DNA from 2 places in the Virgibacillus alimentarius genome. Region 2 is predicted to be linked to the other one. Evidence: a T-box and tRNA genes for the amino acid it is inferred to sense, from the RefSeq annotation. Region 2 holds a T-box; the other holds one or more tRNA genes.

Region 1 (9,101 bases), on a different contig from region 2:
TCAAATCTAACGACAACTGTAAATATCAACCTTCCAATTTAAAAGTCATGATCCCTTAAAACTAACGAAGGCATATCCCTCATTGGTTCACATTTTCTTAATGTTATTTTACTGGATTGCCTCAGTTATATTGTAGTCAGCAATATCGATGTCTAGTTCTTTCCCAAGCGCTAATTTAGCAAGTTCGTTTCCTATATATGGACCCATTGTAAGTCCAGTGGCCCCTAGTCCATTGGCAAGCAGAAGCCCAGTATAGCCTGGGAGGGATCCTATAACTGGTAAAGAACCGGGGGTAAATGGTCTGAAACCAACCCTTGTTTCCAGTACGGTTCCTGTTGCTAAATTTGGTGCAACTTGTAATGCTTTTGTCAAAACTTCCTCTAAACCGCCAGCAGTAATGCGATAATCAAAGCCGACATCATTTTCATGTGTGGCACCAACAACGATCCGGTCGTCAAAGGATAATAAATATTGATTATTCGGAGGCATTACTACAGGCCAGTTTCTTGTGTTTACGTTGGGCATTTGAATATGCATGATTTGTGCTCTTTGGGCTGTAACAATAAAATTTATGCCTAAAGGTTTAATCAAATCGCTCATCCATGCTCCTGAAGCTGCTATGACGGTATCTGCAAATATTTTATGATTATTTACGATAACACCAGTAATGTTAGTTTTCTCAAATAAAAGACTAGCATCGCCTTGGATTATTTTTGCTCCATGCTTTTTAGAAGCATTTAATAGAGCGTTTCGAAGTGCACGTCCATCAACCCGTGCAGCACCGCTTATATGTACCGAACGATATTCATCTGATAAAAGAGGAAATAATTCTTTGGTTTCCTCTTGATTTAACAATGTAACATCGCCTATTTCACTAGCTTCTTCACGTCGTTTTAATGCTCGTTCCTTCATTGCTACGAGTTTCTTTTCATCCGTATGAATACTAATTGCACCTACACGATGGTATCCAACATCTGTTTCTCCATCCTGAACAAGAGATTCGATCAGTTTCGGATAGATGCGTGCACCATTTTTCGCGAGATGGTACCATGCTTTGTTCCGTCGTTGAGATAGCCAAGGACAAATAATGCCAGCTGCAGCGTCTGTTGCCTGTCCTTTGTCCTTACGGTCGATCACTATAACATCTGCTCCGGTCTTAGCGAGCTGATATGCTGTTGTTGCACCAAGTATACCGGCTCCAATTACAACATATTTATTCATATATACATCTGCCTCATACCATTTAATTGATTGATCATCTCTCATTTCCCCCTATTATTATGTTTACTTTGAGTCACCCACCACTTATTCCACCTCACGGTCTAATTGAAGTGGGGGTTCGGTTACTGTAGTTAATCGATTCGCTTCATTACGAAGGTTTATACTTGTGTTAATATCTCAATCATGTATTGCATTTTGGACCATTCCTGTCACGTAATGCAAGTTTCTCAACATCTTTGTTTTTTTGATTTAGGCGGATAAGAAATTTATATGTTTTATTGACCAACATGTCTTCACCCTCGTTAACAGGAATGTTTGTTCTCATTATACCACAATAGTGTTTGTTTAGAGGAAATATTATAATTGTATGGAGTCTTCTACGCCTAAAATGATAAAAGCGATTATCCTAAATGTAAAATAAATCGTTTAGTATTGCTTTAATTTACGGTCATCGTTATGATAAAATTTGAAATGTATAAGCTTATGAAAATCATCAGAGAAGGAATACCATGTAAATTGCTATCCAATACGTAATTATTTATGGTAACCTTGTATGTAGAGTATTATCAATAAATAAAGTGGGGTATATGAAGGAGAATAGCTATGGAAAAGACATTAATTATCGGTCATAAAAATCCAGATACGGATTCGATTTGTTCAGCTTTATCCTATGCTGACTTAAAAAACAAATTAGGAGTTAATGCTGAGCCGGCAAGGCTTGGGGAAGTTAATAAAGAAACACAATTTGTTTTGGATTATTTTAAAAAAGAGGCACCAAAATATATCGAATCGGTAGATAATGATATAAAGGATATTATTTTGGTCGATCATAATGAATTTCAGCAAAGTGTTGACAATATACAAGACTTACGTATTTCTGAGGTGATTGATCATCACCGTATTTCAAATTTCGAAACAAAAGAACCGTTATATTTTCGTGCAGAGCCAGTTGGCTGTACAGCTACTATTTTAAATAAAATGTATAAAGAAAATAATATTGAAGTTTCAAAAGACATAGCTGGTCTATTATTGTCGGCTATTATTTCCGATTCTTTATTACTAAAATCACCAACCTGTACAAAAGAGGATGTAGATGCAGCCTACGAATTAGCAGAAATCGCAGGGGTAAATCTAGAAACGTATGGACTTGAAATGCTGAAAGCCGGAGCAGATTTAAGTGATAAATCAATTAGAGAATTACTTACCATGGATGCCAAAAATTTCTCTCTTGATGGTGCAAACGTAGAGATTGCTCAAATAAACACGGTTGATGCCAGCGAGATCTATGAAATGCAAACAGATATAGAAGCTGAAATTGAAAATATTGTGAAGGAAAAAGATCTGGCGTTATTTTTGTTTGTTGTAACAGATATTTTAAACAATGATTCAGAAGTACTTGCGATGGGGAATGCAAAGAATAATGTTGAAAAAGCGTTTGGTGAAACACTAGTTAATAACCGTGCATTTTTAAAAGGGGTCGTTTCACGCAAAAAGCAAATTGTTACAAAATTAACGGATGCATTTACAAACTAAGCTACATCAAAAGACTATATCATAAGGGAATGATCTGTTCCCTGTGATATAGCCTTTCTTCGTTTAAAACTAAAAAGTTTCTCCTAAATCAGGAGAAACTTTTTTGCTATTGTTTTATAACATTTACTGCTTGTGGCCCACGAGCACCTTCTTCAATTTCAAAGGTAACTGTTTGACCGTCGTCTAAAGTTTTAAAGCCTTCTCCTTGAATTGCGGAGAAATGTACAAATACGTCATCTCCGTCTTCAACTTCTATAAAACCGAAGCCTTTTTCTGCATTAAACCATTTTACTTTACCTGTGTTCATCTTTCATTCCTCCAAGTGTAATTATCACATTTATTGTTATTTTGTTCTGCTGAATAGTTCAAGACGATAACCTTTAAAAGTTATTTATAGCGCAATCGAACAATATTTATTGTTAGTATAGCCCACTAAATAAGCAATTATACATTTAAAAAATCAATGCCCCATAAAGTTTAGTGTTTGTGTAAAACATGAATAAATGCACCTCATGGGTTTAAAGCTATCTATATAATGGAGAAAAGGAGGAATAAGCATGGGTGGAAAACCAAAAGGTCCGAAACAGCAGGAACATCCTAATCTACCACGAAGCCCGCAGCAACCATATGGAGAGCCACTTGATGGTTCAAAAAAAGTCAAAAATAGAAATCATTCGCGTCAAAACAAAGGTGCATCGCATGATATGTAATGAATACAATGAATTATATTTTGAAGGCAGTTTTAAACTGTCTTCAAAATGCATTAGATCAATATTTTTTCGCTTACACCTTGACTATTTTTAATAAAACATTATATAATATAATTTGGATCGAAAAAATAATAATATGGGGCATTAGCTCAGTTGGGAGAGTGCTTGCGTGGCACGCAAGAGGTCATCGGTTCAAGCCCGATATGCTCCATCCCTCTTAAACGCTTATACATCTAGGTGTGTAGGCGTTTTCTTATTGAATCAAATTACTAAAAATATTCTTTGTTATCTGGATGTTTGGCATCCATCATGAGCACATCGTGGAATAAATATTGTATCCGGTAGCAGCAAAAGGGGGGTTTTGCTCTCGTGCCCGTTTAAAAATTAGCAAAGGACAGGTAGTATTTTTTGAGAAGTTCGCTCAAAAAATCTCCACCTTAAACCCTTGCTAATTTCCATTTTGTCCGCTGCAATTTTCGTACCGAAAGCCGTACTCAGCAAAACTAAAAATAGCACGCTTTCGGTATTTTAGTTTAGCGGACAAAACCACTCAAAATAAAAAAGATACAAGAAAAATCTCTCGTATCTTTTCTTCAACAAACGCGCCCGTTCGTAATATAAGGTTAACCAGATATTTCTGGTTGACCTTTTCTTATAGGGTCGTATTATAACGGTAGTCGGGGTAGAACGTAGCGCCCGTGGGACTTGATCCCGTCCGCAAAACTGTTCACCCCCTACTTGTATAAACATGTTTTGGGCTGGTTGGGACAATGATCCCGTTTAACAAGAGAACCTATGACATTACAAGCAGCTTTAGGGGTTACCGACTAATTTATTACTTTTTTGAGGAGGAGATTTAAATATGAATCCAGTTGTAGGTTTGGATGTTTCCAAAGGAGAAAGCCAGGTTCAAGCCTTTTTAGATAAGAATCAGCCATATCGTAAGAGCTTTAGTGTTAAACATACTCTAGATGGTTTAGGAAGTTTATTAGAATTTCTAAAAGATATTGAGAAATTGGCTGACGGAAAGCAACCTTCGGTTATTTTAGAATCAACGGGACATTATCATACTCCTGTTATTGAATTTTTAGAGGAACAGCAATATGTCTATATTATTGTTAACCCCCTCATTTCTCATCGATCTAAAAGTACAAATTTACGGAAGGTAAAGACTGACGCAATCGATGCCTATCATCTATGTCAATTATATTATAAAGAGGAGTTAGAGCCGCATAAAAAGAGAGGGATTCAACTCCTAAACCTTCGTATCTTACAAGGCAGCAAGAAAATATTTCAAGCACCGCCGCACAAACAAAGTTGCAGTTACAGTCAATTTTAGATCAGGTATTTCCTGAATACAGAGGTGTCTTTAACAATCTCTATTCAAAAGTATCTTTACAGACTCTATTACATTTCCCAACTTCAGAAGACGTTTTATGTGTGAGTGAGTCTGCGCTAACAGATAAAATCTCAGAATTATGTACAAGGCGCTCAGAGAAATGGGCCGCAGAAAAAGCACTAAAACTGAGAGAAGCTGCATTGCGGAATCCGTTTCAAAACAATTTGTACCAAAGTCATATCTTTAACCTAAAAATGTTTATCAACATTGTTCTTCAATATAAGAGCATCTATCAAAATTAGCAGTAGAAATAGAAGCCCTCGCAAAAGAAATTGAAGAATATCAGATTATCCAGTCTATCCCTGGTATTGGAGAAAAGATTGCGGCAACAATCATTTCCGAAATCGGAGAAATAGAACGGTTTAATCACCCTAAAAAGCTAGTTGCCTTCGCTGGAATAGATCCTAGTGTATACTCTTCTGGCAGGTTTACTGCTTCTATAAACCGTATCACCAAAAGAGGATCCAGCAGATTGAGACAAGCACTATTTATGGCTGTACAATGCGGTATAAGGGATTCCCGTAAACAAAAATCAGGTGATGAAATTATCCCTAGAAATAAAAGACTAAGAGATTTTTACGACAAGAAACGTGAAGAAGGAAAACCCTTTAGAGTAGCTGTTATTGCTTGTGCGAATAAGCTTTTACATTGGATTTATGCATTATTAAAAAATAAAACACCTTTTGAAGATGTAGCTTAAATAGCAATCTTAGGTAAATAGTGCAAATTCTTCCAGTTAAGTAAAGGAAGGTTATTTGGCATACCCAATTTTAGTATATCATGTAAGTTCTATATTTTTCACAGAAAAATATTGACAACTATTAGCTGGTTTAGCTGAATAAGCCACACTATTTAATCTTGCAGGTACCGCGAGTCGATTCAATCGCTTTTATTTTACTAGTTTTCTTATGAATGCTATCTGTTCCCTCCTCTTTAAGGGAGTCAATTTCCCATTGGATTATATATTTATTGGTTTTAGAAATTATTGTTATAATTTCCGCGTCACCACAACACTCTCTTGAGCGTTAATCTATAACTATTTGCTTTGCCTTTTCCTCCGTAATATTTTGATCATTCGATTTTATGCTATTACACCCAGTTAAAATAATAAGAAACAACAAGAAATATATAACAGTTATTTTTTTCATCTTTTAGTTCCTCCTTACTTTAACTCTATAAGCTGAATTGCATCTGATAAAATTTGTATAACAATCTGGGTCGTTTGCGGAAGAACATTATTGATTTTTCAACCGCTTCAGGATTTCATGTTTTATAATCTTTGTGGCTTCGTAGTAATCAATGTTTTCATCTGCTTTTTTCGCATGGTCTATAAGCGAATCAATCAATGGGGCATTGTCTGCATTTTGCACTTTTTTCTCAAATTCCTTTAATTTATCGGTCATTTCTTTCATTCCCCTCGGTTCTATACCTATTCGATTTTATGTATGAATCCATGATGTAGGCAGAGTTATCACAAAGCAACGGAAACCAGTCCGTAAACCTTTCTTCCATTGCATAATCTAATAAATCCATCATCTCTATAATATTATTATCTCGAACAAACTTCATCATTTCACGTATCAATGTATATCTTTCAATCTTTGTAACTTCTAACAACTGACTTAGATCAGCACCACAATGAGCAACAATATCATTTTTGTTGTATTGATATTTCCATATGTGCAAAATACCGAATCATACCTTTTGTATTTGCAACTTTTTGCGGAACAGGAGCATTCAATTTCTTTGTTAAAGATTCAATTTGTTTAAAGCTCTTATTCCCTGGAAACATCATCATTACATGCCAATGGACTTTTTTAAGTTCTCCATCTGGGTTAACATCTTTATCATGTAACGGACTTTCAATCCAAGGTGTACGCAGTTCACTAACTATTTCACGCCAATTTTCAGGCGCACTTTCGGGATAAACAACAAAAGTCCAATTCCTTACACGTTCATCTTTTTATTTTTGTTATTAGACATATTATTTTGGTGTATAATAACTGTACAACAAATTATTGGTAGCTTTTTAATAGGGAAATGGAAATAAACTTTCATAAGATTTAATTACTTTAACAAGATAATGGTTGATGTGATGCAAACAATATTACCGAAATACCAATTTAACATATTCCAGCACCTACTAATCATGTAAGTCAGTTACTGTTTATCAATGCCCCATCCCCATAGAACAGACAAAATAACATAAGTACTGAAAATTTAGTAGGGGAAGGCAAGCCCCTACTAGGAAACTTTAATTTATGTTTGAAAAATGTATGCGAGCCTTTTCTGCGATATCTTCTGGTATCTTATATGTTAATGGTTCTTCTTGAAGCATTTGGAAAAAATTTATGTCACTGGTATGAAGGTCACCAAGCGTAAGACGTGGTGTAAGACGTGCATGAATAGGAGTTGCTTCTTTTGAGAAATTCAGCATCATATTAAAGCTTGCAAGTCCTTGCTCGTCTAATGTTGCAAGTATAGCTTGCAGACCTTGAGCAAAGTCATCCCAGTCTTTTTCTTTTATATCTTGAAATGAGATTTTGTTAGGAAAAACAGCTATAAAATCGTTGTGTGCTTTTGGAGCGTAGGCGTGCATCCAAGCTATATTTCCTTTTTCCCCAATCCAGCGTGTTCCTTCCTTTTTTTCTGTTTCATAGAGATAGGTAAAATATTCTTTATTATGTGTTTTTGTAAATTCTCTTGCTTTTGTTTCCATAAGTCTTTGATAATTTGTTGCAGATTCTGAAACGATGACGTGTAAATGCGGATGAAGAATGCTTCCTCCTGAATACGGCAAGTAATTCCAGTTGATTGAAGCGAATAATGGTTTTTTTTCAACTGTCATTACTTGTTTAATATAAGTTTGTGCGGCTGTAAATGCATCCTTTATCATAGAGTTTGTAAAATCAGAAAGAGGAACATAATGATCTTCGGAAAAAATAACGACTCCATTATGCTTGCTATAAGGAAATAAGTTAGGACAGACGATTGATTGCCCATGAGAAATTCTTCCGTTCTCTGCAATTTCTTTAGGAAAAGTGGGTGTAAGTTTATGTACGTTTTCAGGGCAAAATGGGCAGTTTTTTCCTGATGTTTGTTTTGCAGCTTCTGTATAGTCCGGGGGTGTTAGAGACATACCAGGATCAAAAACAATACGAGATGATTCTTCTGTAAGCGGATCATAACGTATTTCTGTCTTTCGTTCTATTGGGTTTCCTTTTCCATCATAAAATGTAAACCATTCTTCTTTTTTTCGGAATAAGCTATTCATTGGCTACACTCCCTTTTTATTTTTCTATTATATATTATGGAATACCATTAAGAATATATCAATATTTCAGTATTTTAAATAAAATGGCCCTTTCTTAGGAAAGAACCATTGATTACTCTTTATTATATGGATTTATATGAACAAGGACATCTTCAATATCGTTATACTTTGTCAGAAGTGTTTGTTTAATTTCTTTCGCAATATCATGTCCTGCTTTAACTGTAAGTTCAGAATCAACGCTGACTTTAATATCAATCACAACATAACTCCCATGCGTACGTGCGTACATTTGATCGATATGAAGGACACCATTAATTTCTTTAACCGTTTGTCTGTAGTTCATTGCATCTTTCTTATCAAGTACTTTTTCCATCATAATGTTAGAAGATTCTTTGGCAAGATCGTATCCCACTTTGATTACAATAAGAGATACTATAATTCCAGCGATTGCGTCTCCGTAGATAAGAAAGGGGAGGTGATAGTACTCACCCAACATTGCACTCCCAATCCCAAGTAAAGCAGCAAACGATGACAGGGAGTCTGAACGATGGTGCCAAGCTTCACTAATTAGAGCAGAGCTGGTGTATTTTTTACCTAAATAATGCTTGTAATGAAAGAGGGCTTCTTTTACTAGGATAGAAATTATAATGATAATAAGTGCTAATTTCCTAGGGGCGGATGGTGTCTCTCCAAAAAACGTTTTTATAGAGGAAATACTAATTTCGATCCCAACGACAAGTAGTAATAGCGCTACAATAATCGAAGCGATATTCTCCGCTTTCCCATGTCCATAAGGGTGTTCCTCATCCGGTGGCTTAATTGCAATTTTTACACCAAATAGAACAACAATTGATCCAGCGATGTCTGAAGCAGAATGGACGGCATCCGCCAAAAGCGCACGACTTCCCGCAATTACTCCACCAATTCCCTTCATCACTGTAAGTAATGCATTAGCAATAATTCC
Region 2 (9,101 bases):
TTTAAGGAGTTTTTAGGTGAATATTTACCTGCACAGCCTGGAAAAATGCAAACTTTATCAGGAATTGAAAAAGGCACACATGATGGGTTAATGTACTATACGATTGGACAACGGCAAGGTCTCGGAATTGGCGGATCAGGTGATCCATGGTTTGTTGTCGGAAAAAACGTAAAAGAAAACATCCTATATGTCGAACAAGGTTATACAAATGAAAAATTATATTCTGACGGGTTAGTTGCTTCAGACGTCAATTGGATAAATCAGGAGTCAGTTCAATCCATGTTTCATTGCACTGCAAAATTTCGATATCGTCAAGAAGACTGTGCAGTTACAGTCAATTTGCTTGAAAACGGCAATGTGCGTGTCACTTTCGCTGAGCAACAACGGGCGATTACTCCCGGACAAGCTGTTGTTTTTTATGACGGAGAGGTTTGTTTAGGCGGGGGTACGATTGATCACATCATAAAAGGTGATCAGTATCTTGACTATGTTGGCTAATTTATCAAGATAGAACTATGAACCGCTGATGGCTCTTGCGGTCGTAGTTCTGTAGATGTAAGGGGAATTGAAATGGATAAAAATACAAAAGCGATTCAATTAATGAAAGAGCACAAATATGACGAGGCAGCAAAAATCTTTACAGAAATTATTGATGAAAATCCTCAAGACCCTATAGGCTATATTAATTTTGGAAACTTATTAGTACATGTTCATGATTTTAGTAGGGCAGAGTTATTTTTTGAACGTGCCATTAAATTGGATAAGAATATGGCAACAGCATATTATGGTTTGGGAAATTTATACTTGGAGCAATCTAATTATTCGAAGGCGATTGAAAACCTTCAAGAAGCTATCAAATTAGGGTTAAAAGAATGTGACGTGTATTTTATGTTGGGGATAGCATTCCAGAAACAAGAGCATTATAAACTTGCTCTGCCGTACTTGCTTCGTGCAGTAGAATTAAATCCTGATGATGAGGAAATACTTTTCCAATATGGGCTATCTCTCGCGCAAAGTGAGCATATTTCAGATGCTGCTTCAACTTTTAAAAACGTACTCAAAATAAACCAAGAACATAGCGATGCTCATTATAATTTAGGTGTAATAGCTATTTACAATGATAATCCAACACAAGCACTACATCATTTCGATCGGGCTTTAATTAACCAACCTGATCATGTACTAGCAGCTAATGGAAAAAAACAAGTAAAAGAATTGCTTGATTCGAATGAAAAGTAAGATAGTGAGGTTTTTTCATGGTACTAAATGGAGAATCCACAAAAAGAATGGATGACGATTATATAAAAGGAGAACTTCTTCATACCATCTTCCATAACGAAAACGAGCATTTTTCAATTGCGAAAATTAGAATACTAGAAACAAATGAGGACTACCAAGAAAAAGAAATAGTTATCAAAGGATATTTCTCCAATTTGCAAATAGGGACGCCATATATATTTTATGGTCAAATTGAAAAACATCCTAAATTTGGTTTGCAATATCATATAGACTCCTATCAAACTTTTATACCAAACACTTCTGATGGATTGGTTGCCTATTTATCAAGTGATTTGTTCTATGGTATAGGTAAAAAAACAGCCGAAAGGATTATAGAAAAATTAGGAGAAAGTGCGATCAGTAAAATATTAAAAAATCCTAATGTATTAGAAGATATTAAAGGCTTAAAAAAAGAAGCAGCAAAAAATTTATCGAAAACGTTACAGGAAAACCAAGGTTTTGAACATGTAGTTGTTCATTTAGCAAAATACGGAGTAGGCCTAAAAATGGCACAAAAAATTTACCAAGAATATAAAGAAGAGGCAATATCTGTGCTAGAAGAAGATCCATATCAATATGTTTTTGATATTGAAGGTTTTGGATTTCAAACAGCTGATAGCATTGCCAAACAAAATGGGCTATCTCTGACACATCCCAACCGAATTGGTGCCGGTTGTATATATATTCTTCAAAAAAGTGTTCAAGATGGGCATGTTTATTTACCGATGGATAACTGTCTGAGCAAAGTCAGGAACTTACTAGTTAATTCTGAGCATGCATTAACAGAAGATGTTATTATTAACCGGTTAAAAGAATTAAATAAAACTAAAACAGTAATTATTTATGAGGAAAAGGTTTATTTGCCATCTCTCTATTATGCAGAGGATGGCTTTGCTTCACACTTAAAACGGATTATTTCAAAACCGATAGAACATGAAACGACTTTAGCTGAATTAATGAAGATAACTGGTGATATTGAAGAAAAAGAGATTTTAAGTTATGGTAATGAGCAATTTACTGCAATTAATAAAGCGCTGCATTCCAAAATTATGATTGTAACAGGTGGTCCGGGAACAGGAAAAACAACAGTCGTTAATGGAATTTTAAAGGCATATAGTGTGATTCATGATATTCCAATCGATATGACTACTTATGAAAAGAAGGAAGATTATCCATTCATCTTAACTGCCCCAACTGGGCGTGCTGCAAAACGCTTACATGAGTCAACAGGTATACCATCGGTTACCATTCATCGTTTACTAGGTTGGGATGGGAAAAATGCATTTGAAAAAAATCAAGAAGAACCACTCTCGGGTAAATTTTTAATTGTCGACGAGTTTTCGATGGTAGATATTTGGCTAGCTAACAACTTATTTAAAGCAATACCTGATGATATGCAAGTATTATTAGTTGGAGATGAAGACCAATTACCATCTGTTGGACCAGGTCAGGTACTTTCTGACTTACTTCGAAGTGAATTATTACCTTCTGTCCGTTTAAATGAGGTATACCGTCAACAGGAAGGATCGAAGATAATACAACTCGCTCATCATATTAAAAATGATACTTGCAATCGATCTGAATTAAAAAATGATCAAGATTTCAGTTTTATTCCTTGCCAAGAGCACCATATGATTGATGTTATAACAAAAATATATATAAAAGCTAAAGATAAGGGTATTGATTTAAAAAATATTCAAGTACTTGCACCAATGTATCGTTCACAAGCCGGAATTACAATCATTAATAAATCTTTACAACAATTAATTAACCCTAAAAATTCCAGAAAAAGAGAGAAGAAATTTAATGATGTCACATATCGAGTAGGCGATAAGGTAATTCAATTAGTAAACCAACCTGAAGATGGGGTTTTTAATGGCGATATTGGAGAAATCGTAGCGATATTTGAAGAAGATGAGAATAAAGATCACAAAGAGCAACTGGTTATTTTGTTTGAGGATAAAGAAGTAGCCTATGAACGCAAAGACTACGTGAACTTTATGCATGCCTATTGTATTTCCATCCATAAATCTCAAGGAAGTGAATTTCCAATCGTAATACTGCCTGTTGTAGCAGGCTATAACCGGATGTTAAGAAAGAATTTACTTTATACGGCTATTACAAGAGGAAAACGCTCGTTGATTATTTGTGGTCAGCCAGAAGCCTTCTTACGCGGGGTTCAAACGAAGGATACAAATATAAGGTATACTTCATTGAAACACTTATTAATAGAAAGATTTGATTATCCTGATCAAACACCTAGAATGGATCCGGGTGAAGAGGATATTAGTCCATATGATTTCATGTAAGAATTTTTCCCCATTATGATGTATATTTTTTAAAATTTGGGTAAAACTAGCATAATAATTTAACTTGTATTAGGAGTTGTTATTATGTTGCAATGCCCAAATTGTAAAAGTAAGGATATAGGAAAAATTGGTTCACAACAATTTTATTGTTGGTCTTGTTTCATTGAAATGACAGTGATGGGCAATAAACTAACAGTCCATCAAGTGGAAGCAGACGGCTCTTTGAGTTCATTAAATGATTTATTCACTGAGGATCAAAGAAAAATTAATTAATCCTTAGCAATAAAAACAGATACGATTTTTGCTAAGGAGAGAGAGAGATGTTTAGCAATAACAAAGCAATTAATTTTCTAATATGGAACCTCACTGGAATATTTACGTTTTTATTTATCTATTTGCTCGTAAAACTGTTCCCTTTCTACGGAACTGTTTTTTCATTTTTATGGCATTTGTTTTTACCCTTTATTATCGCTTGTTTAATTGCCTATTTACTTTATCCGGTAATTCAGAAAATACATCAGTACAATATACCAAAGGGGTTAGCCATCCTTTTTATTTATATAATATTTTTTGGTGGGTTAGCAGGCATTATTTATAGTGTATATCCAGCTGTTATTCATGAATTAAAAGATCTTAACAAGCATTTACCACATTTAATTCAAATGTATGAGGATTTGATCTATCAATTGTATGAATCTACATCTTTCTTGCCCGAGACGGTTCACAATAAGTTAGATAATCTAATTATTAAACTTGAAACATCTTTAGAAAATTTATTAGAAAAGTTATTAGGTGGCGTTACGAAGATATTTGATCTGATTGTATTTCTTACCGTTATACCTGTCTTAGTATTTTATATTCTTAAAGACTATAATCAAATAAGAAATTTTTTAAAAAACTTTATACCAAAAAAATACCGAAATCAATCAAATAAAGTATTACATGCAATTAATCAAAACTTAGGAAATTATATACGGGGGCAATTGCTTGTTTCTTCATTTGTAAGCTTAGCTACTCTAATAGCATTTCACTTATTGAACATTAAGTATGCTTTATTGTTAGCAATAATCATGGGACTTACAAATATAATACCTTATTTCGGGCCAATAATTGGAGCGATACCCGCAGTTGCCATTACATTGACAATGTCCGGGAAATTAATTATATTAGTTTTACTAGCTATTTTTGTCATTCAGTTAATAGAGAGTAATTTACTGTCACCATATATTGTAGGAAAAAGTATAAATATCCATCCGATTGCGATTATCTTTGCATTATTATTAGGCGGGCAATTAAGTGGAGTAATTGGTATGATATTAGCTGTGCCAATACTAACCATCTTAAATGTCTTGACTAAACACATATGGCAATTTAGACGTGAGCATTGACTTTTTTTTGAAATTTACCTACAATGTTTCATATCTAAAAGGAGATATATATTAAGAAAACCTTTGTATAATTTTAAAACGTTGAAAGTTCTAAGTACATAGATGAATTATTATTTAAAGAGAGGGATTTTCTAAGGCTGCGAAAAATCCTAAATAAGGTTCTATGGAAAGCTAAACTGAAGTACGGCTAATCCCCGTCGGTGTCACACCGTTACGATGCTCAAAGTGATGAACGCATGTAGTTTCGTTCATAAATAGGGTGGTACCGCGACCAAATCTCGTCCCTGCAAGTATATTCGCAGAGAGGAGATTTTTTATTTTTATTAACTAACATATATGTGATTTTATGGAGGTAAAGGAAATGAAAACATTAACATCTTCACAAATTAGGCAGATGTTTTTAGACTTTTTTAAAGAAAAAGGACATCAGATTGAACCAAGTGCATCCCTAGTACCAAAAGAGGACCCTACTTTATTATGGATCAATAGTGGCGTGGCTACACTAAAAAAGTATTTTGATGGTCGAATAATACCAGAGAATCCCCGCATCGTAAATGTACAAAAATCGATTCGGACGAATGATATTGAGAATGTCGGATATACCGCAAGGCACCACACTTTTTTTGAAATGCTAGGTAATTTTTCTATTGGTAACTATTTTAAAAAAGAAGCAATAGAGTGGGCATGGGAATTTCTAACTAGTGATAAATGGATAGGATTTGATCCGGAATTACTTTCCGTAACGGTACATCCTGAAGATGATGAGGCATTTGATATCTGGCTTAAAGATATTCAATTGCCTGAAGAACGCATTATACGATTAGAAGAAAATTTTTGGGATATTGGCGAGGGACCAAGTGGCCCAAACACTGAAATATTCTATGATCGCGGGGAAGTTTATGGAAATGATAAAGGGAATCCGGAATTATATCCTGGCGGGGAAAATGAACGATACTTAGAAATTTGGAATTTAGTTTTTTCTCAATATAATCATAATCCGGATGATACATATACTCCCCTACCAAAAAAGAATATAGATACAGGTATGGGACTTGAGCGAATTGTATCTGTTATTCAAGATGTACCTACTAATTTTGAAACAGACTTATTTTTGCCAATTATTCATCAAACCGAGAAGCTAGCCCAAAAAAAATATGGCAAAGATCGCCAAGATGATACAGCCTATAAAGTTATTGCTGATCATATAAGAACAGTAACTTTTGCGATTGGTGACAGTGCGCTTCCATCCAATGAAGGAAGGGGCTATGTATTAAGGAGATTAATTCGACGTGCGGTGCGTTTTGCTAAGCAGATCGGAATTGACAAACCATTTATGTATAAGCTAGTAGCTACTGTGGGAGAAATAATGAAGGATCCCTATCCGGAAATCAGCAAGAAAAAAGAATATATTGAAAATATTATTAAACATGAGGAAGAACGATTTCATGAAACACTACATGCTGGATTAGAAATATTAGAATCCATCTTAGAAAGAGAAAAAAAGAACGGGAAAACTATTTTTCCTGGCGTGGAAGTGTTCCGACTCTATGATACGTATGGATTTCCGAAAGAGCTGACAGAGGAGTATGTCGCTGAACATGGTTTTTCCATCGATAAGGCAGGTTTCCAGGAAGAAATGGAAAAACAGCGGGAGCGAGCAAGGAATGCACGCCAGCAAGTTGATTCCATGCACGTACAAGATGAACTGTTAGGTGATCTTGAAGTAGAAAGTAAGTTTATTGGGTATAGTCAACAAGAAACAAACACGGTTATATCGACAATTATTACCAATCAACAAATTACAAATTCTGCTGATGAGGAAGAAGAAGCATACATTATATTACAAGAAACTCCTTTCTATGCAGAGAGTGGTGGACAAATTGGCGATCAAGGATGGATTTATACTGATCATGCTGCTGCTTATGTAAAAGATGTGCAAATAGCACCAGAAGGACAACATATTCATCGTGTAAAAATAACAGAAGGAAGATTGCAAACAGATGATAAAGTAACCGCAATTGTAGAGAAAGAATTTCGAAATGGAGTGGTGAAAAATCATACAGCAACACATCTACTTCATCAAGCGCTCAAAGATGTATTAGGAGAGCATGTAAATCAAGCAGGTTCGCTTGTAAGACCTGATCGCCTACGATTTGATTTTACTCATTTTGGAACGGTTCAAACAGATGAATTAGAACGTATTGAGCAAATCGTTAATGGGAAAATTTGGGATTCGTTGTCACTTATTATTGATCGAAAACAGATAGAAGAAGCTAAAGCGATGGGAGCAATGGCTTTATTCGGAGAAAAATATGACAGTATTGTCCGCGTTGTTCAAATTGGTGATTACAGTATTGAATTATGTGGAGGATGTCACGTACAAAACACTGCTGAAATAGGGTTATTTAAGATTATCAGTGAAAGTGGAATTGGAGCTGGGACAAGAAGAATTGAGGCTGTTACAAGTAAGAATGCATATAAGTATGTTAATGAAAAGTTACATTTGCTACAAACATCTGCGCAACTTTTAAAAGTAAAAGAAGAAAATATTCCAGATCGGCTTCATAGTCTGTTTATCGAAATGAAAGAGGGACAAAAAGAAAATGAATCTTTAAATTCAAAATTAGCTAATATGGAAGCCTCTACAATATTAGATCAAACAAAAACAATAAACGATGTACAAGTACTAGCACAAAAAGTTCAAGCAAAAGACATGAATCAACTCCGTAAGATGGTAGACGATTTAAAACAAAAGATGGGTTCAGGCGTTATCTTACTAGCGGCTGAAAACAATCAAAAAGTACAGTTGGCTTCTGGTATATCCAAAGACTTAATTGACCGCGGATTTCATGCTGGTAAACTCATTAAACATGCAGCACAAGTTTGCGGCGGGGGTGGCGGAGGCCGTCCAGACATGGCACAGGCAGGAGGAAAAAATCCTCAAAAAATTAATGAGGCATTAAATGCAGTTAAAGAATATGTGGAAAATAAATAACCTTCTTCAGTGAGTAGCTTAATTACTTGGTTTAATAGGAAAAGTTTGTATTCTATTCTTCAAATATATATATTAATTCGCGTAAACATGTTAGAATAATGGGAGAATGCAAAGCTTGAAATGAGGTGTCACTATGGGATCTATTGATAAAACGATGAAATTTAATTTTTCAGAAGACCCGTTTGATGAAGATATTAAAGAGATTCTTTTTACTGTCCATGAAGCATTGAAAGAAAAAGGGTATAATCCCATTAATCAGATTGTAGGTTACTTATTATCAGGCGACCCTGCTTATATCCCAAGGTATAGAGATGCTCGTAATTTAATCCGTAAAGTCGAACGTGATGAAGTGATTGAAGAATTAGTGAAATTTTATTTAGAACAGCAAAAGGTAAAATAAATGAAAATAATTGGGTTAGATGTTGGATCAAAAACAATTGGAGTAGCTATAAGCGATGCACTTGGCTGGACTGCCCAAGGGCTTACAACGATCAAATGGGATGAGAATGATATACATTCAGCAGATGAAACATTAAAGAAAATCATATTGGAACATGAAATTGGGAAAGCTGTTATAGGGTTGCCTAAAAATATGAATGGCACAATTGGAGAACGCGGCACAGCTTCACAACTCTATGCAGAACATGTGAAAAACACGCATCACATCCCAGTCGTGCTATGGGACGAGCGGTTATCAACAATAGCTGCTGAGAGAGTATTATTAGAAGCAGACATGAGTAGAAATAAAAGAAAAAAAGTGATTGATAAAGTTGCTGCGGCTGTAATATTACAAGGGTATCTCGATCAAAAAGGATAAAGGGGTGAAATGATGTCACTTGAAGAAAAAGAACGAATTATCATTCCGGATGAAAATGGTGAAGAACATTTATTTGAAGTATTATTTACATTTGATGTGGATGAAACCAAACAATCGTATATTGCATTAGTTCCCGCTGAGCAACAAGATGATGAAGAAGTAGAAGTTTATGCTTTCAGGTACGAAGAAAAGGATAATGATGATAATGATTTATCACTTCTTCCTATAGAATCTGATGAAGAGTGGGATATAGTTGAAGAAATGCTTCACACATTAGCAGAAGAACAAGATATAGAGTAATATGGAATATTACT

Evidence for each region. The T-box of region 2 lies ahead of alaS (alanine--tRNA ligase). A T-box ahead of a tRNA ligase gene usually reads a tRNA of that ligase, here a tRNA-Ala.
Region 1: it has a tRNA-Ala gene. The T-box ahead of alaS (alanine--tRNA ligase) is inferred to sense a tRNA for this amino acid. The anticodon was not compared.

The regions. Positions count from the first base shown of each region.
Region 1 covers NZ_JAGIKX010000015.1:48,182-57,282, reverse strand. The annotation lists gene J2Z81_RS09140 (NAD(P)/FAD-dependent oxidoreductase) at 109-1,221, opposite strand; gene J2Z81_RS09135 (manganese-dependent inorganic pyrophosphatase) at 1,825-2,754, shown strand; gene J2Z81_RS09130 (cold-shock protein) at 2,861-3,061, opposite strand; gene J2Z81_RS09125 (small acid-soluble spore protein P) at 3,312-3,464, shown strand; tRNA gene J2Z81_RS09120 (tRNA-Ala) at 3,603-3,675, shown strand; partial or broken gene J2Z81_RS09115 (IS110 family transposase) at 4,327-5,563, shown strand; gene J2Z81_RS16220 (lipoprotein) at 5,889-6,011, opposite strand; gene J2Z81_RS09105 (hypothetical protein) at 6,099-6,266, opposite strand; gene J2Z81_RS16215 (hypothetical protein) at 6,256-6,549, opposite strand; partial or broken gene J2Z81_RS16210 (Rep family protein) at 6,515-6,766, opposite strand; gene J2Z81_RS09095 (hypothetical protein) at 7,118-8,137, opposite strand; gene J2Z81_RS09090 (cation diffusion facilitator family transporter) at 8,250-9,101, opposite strand, start outside.
Region 2 covers NZ_JAGIKX010000002.1:99,781-108,881, reverse strand. The annotation lists gene mnmA (tRNA 2-thiouridine(34) synthase MnmA) at 1-498, shown strand, start outside; gene J2Z81_RS02690 (tetratricopeptide repeat protein) at 571-1,239, shown strand; gene recD2 (SF1B family DNA helicase RecD2) at 1,257-3,587, shown strand; gene J2Z81_RS02680 (hypothetical protein) at 3,672-3,860, shown strand; gene J2Z81_RS02675 (AI-2E family transporter) at 3,908-4,975, shown strand; T-box leader at 5,048-5,264, shown strand; gene alaS (alanine--tRNA ligase) at 5,337-7,970, shown strand; gene J2Z81_RS02665 (IreB family regulatory phosphoprotein) at 8,104-8,370, shown strand; gene ruvX (Holliday junction resolvase RuvX) at 8,371-8,787, shown strand; gene J2Z81_RS02655 (DUF1292 domain-containing protein) at 8,800-9,087, shown strand.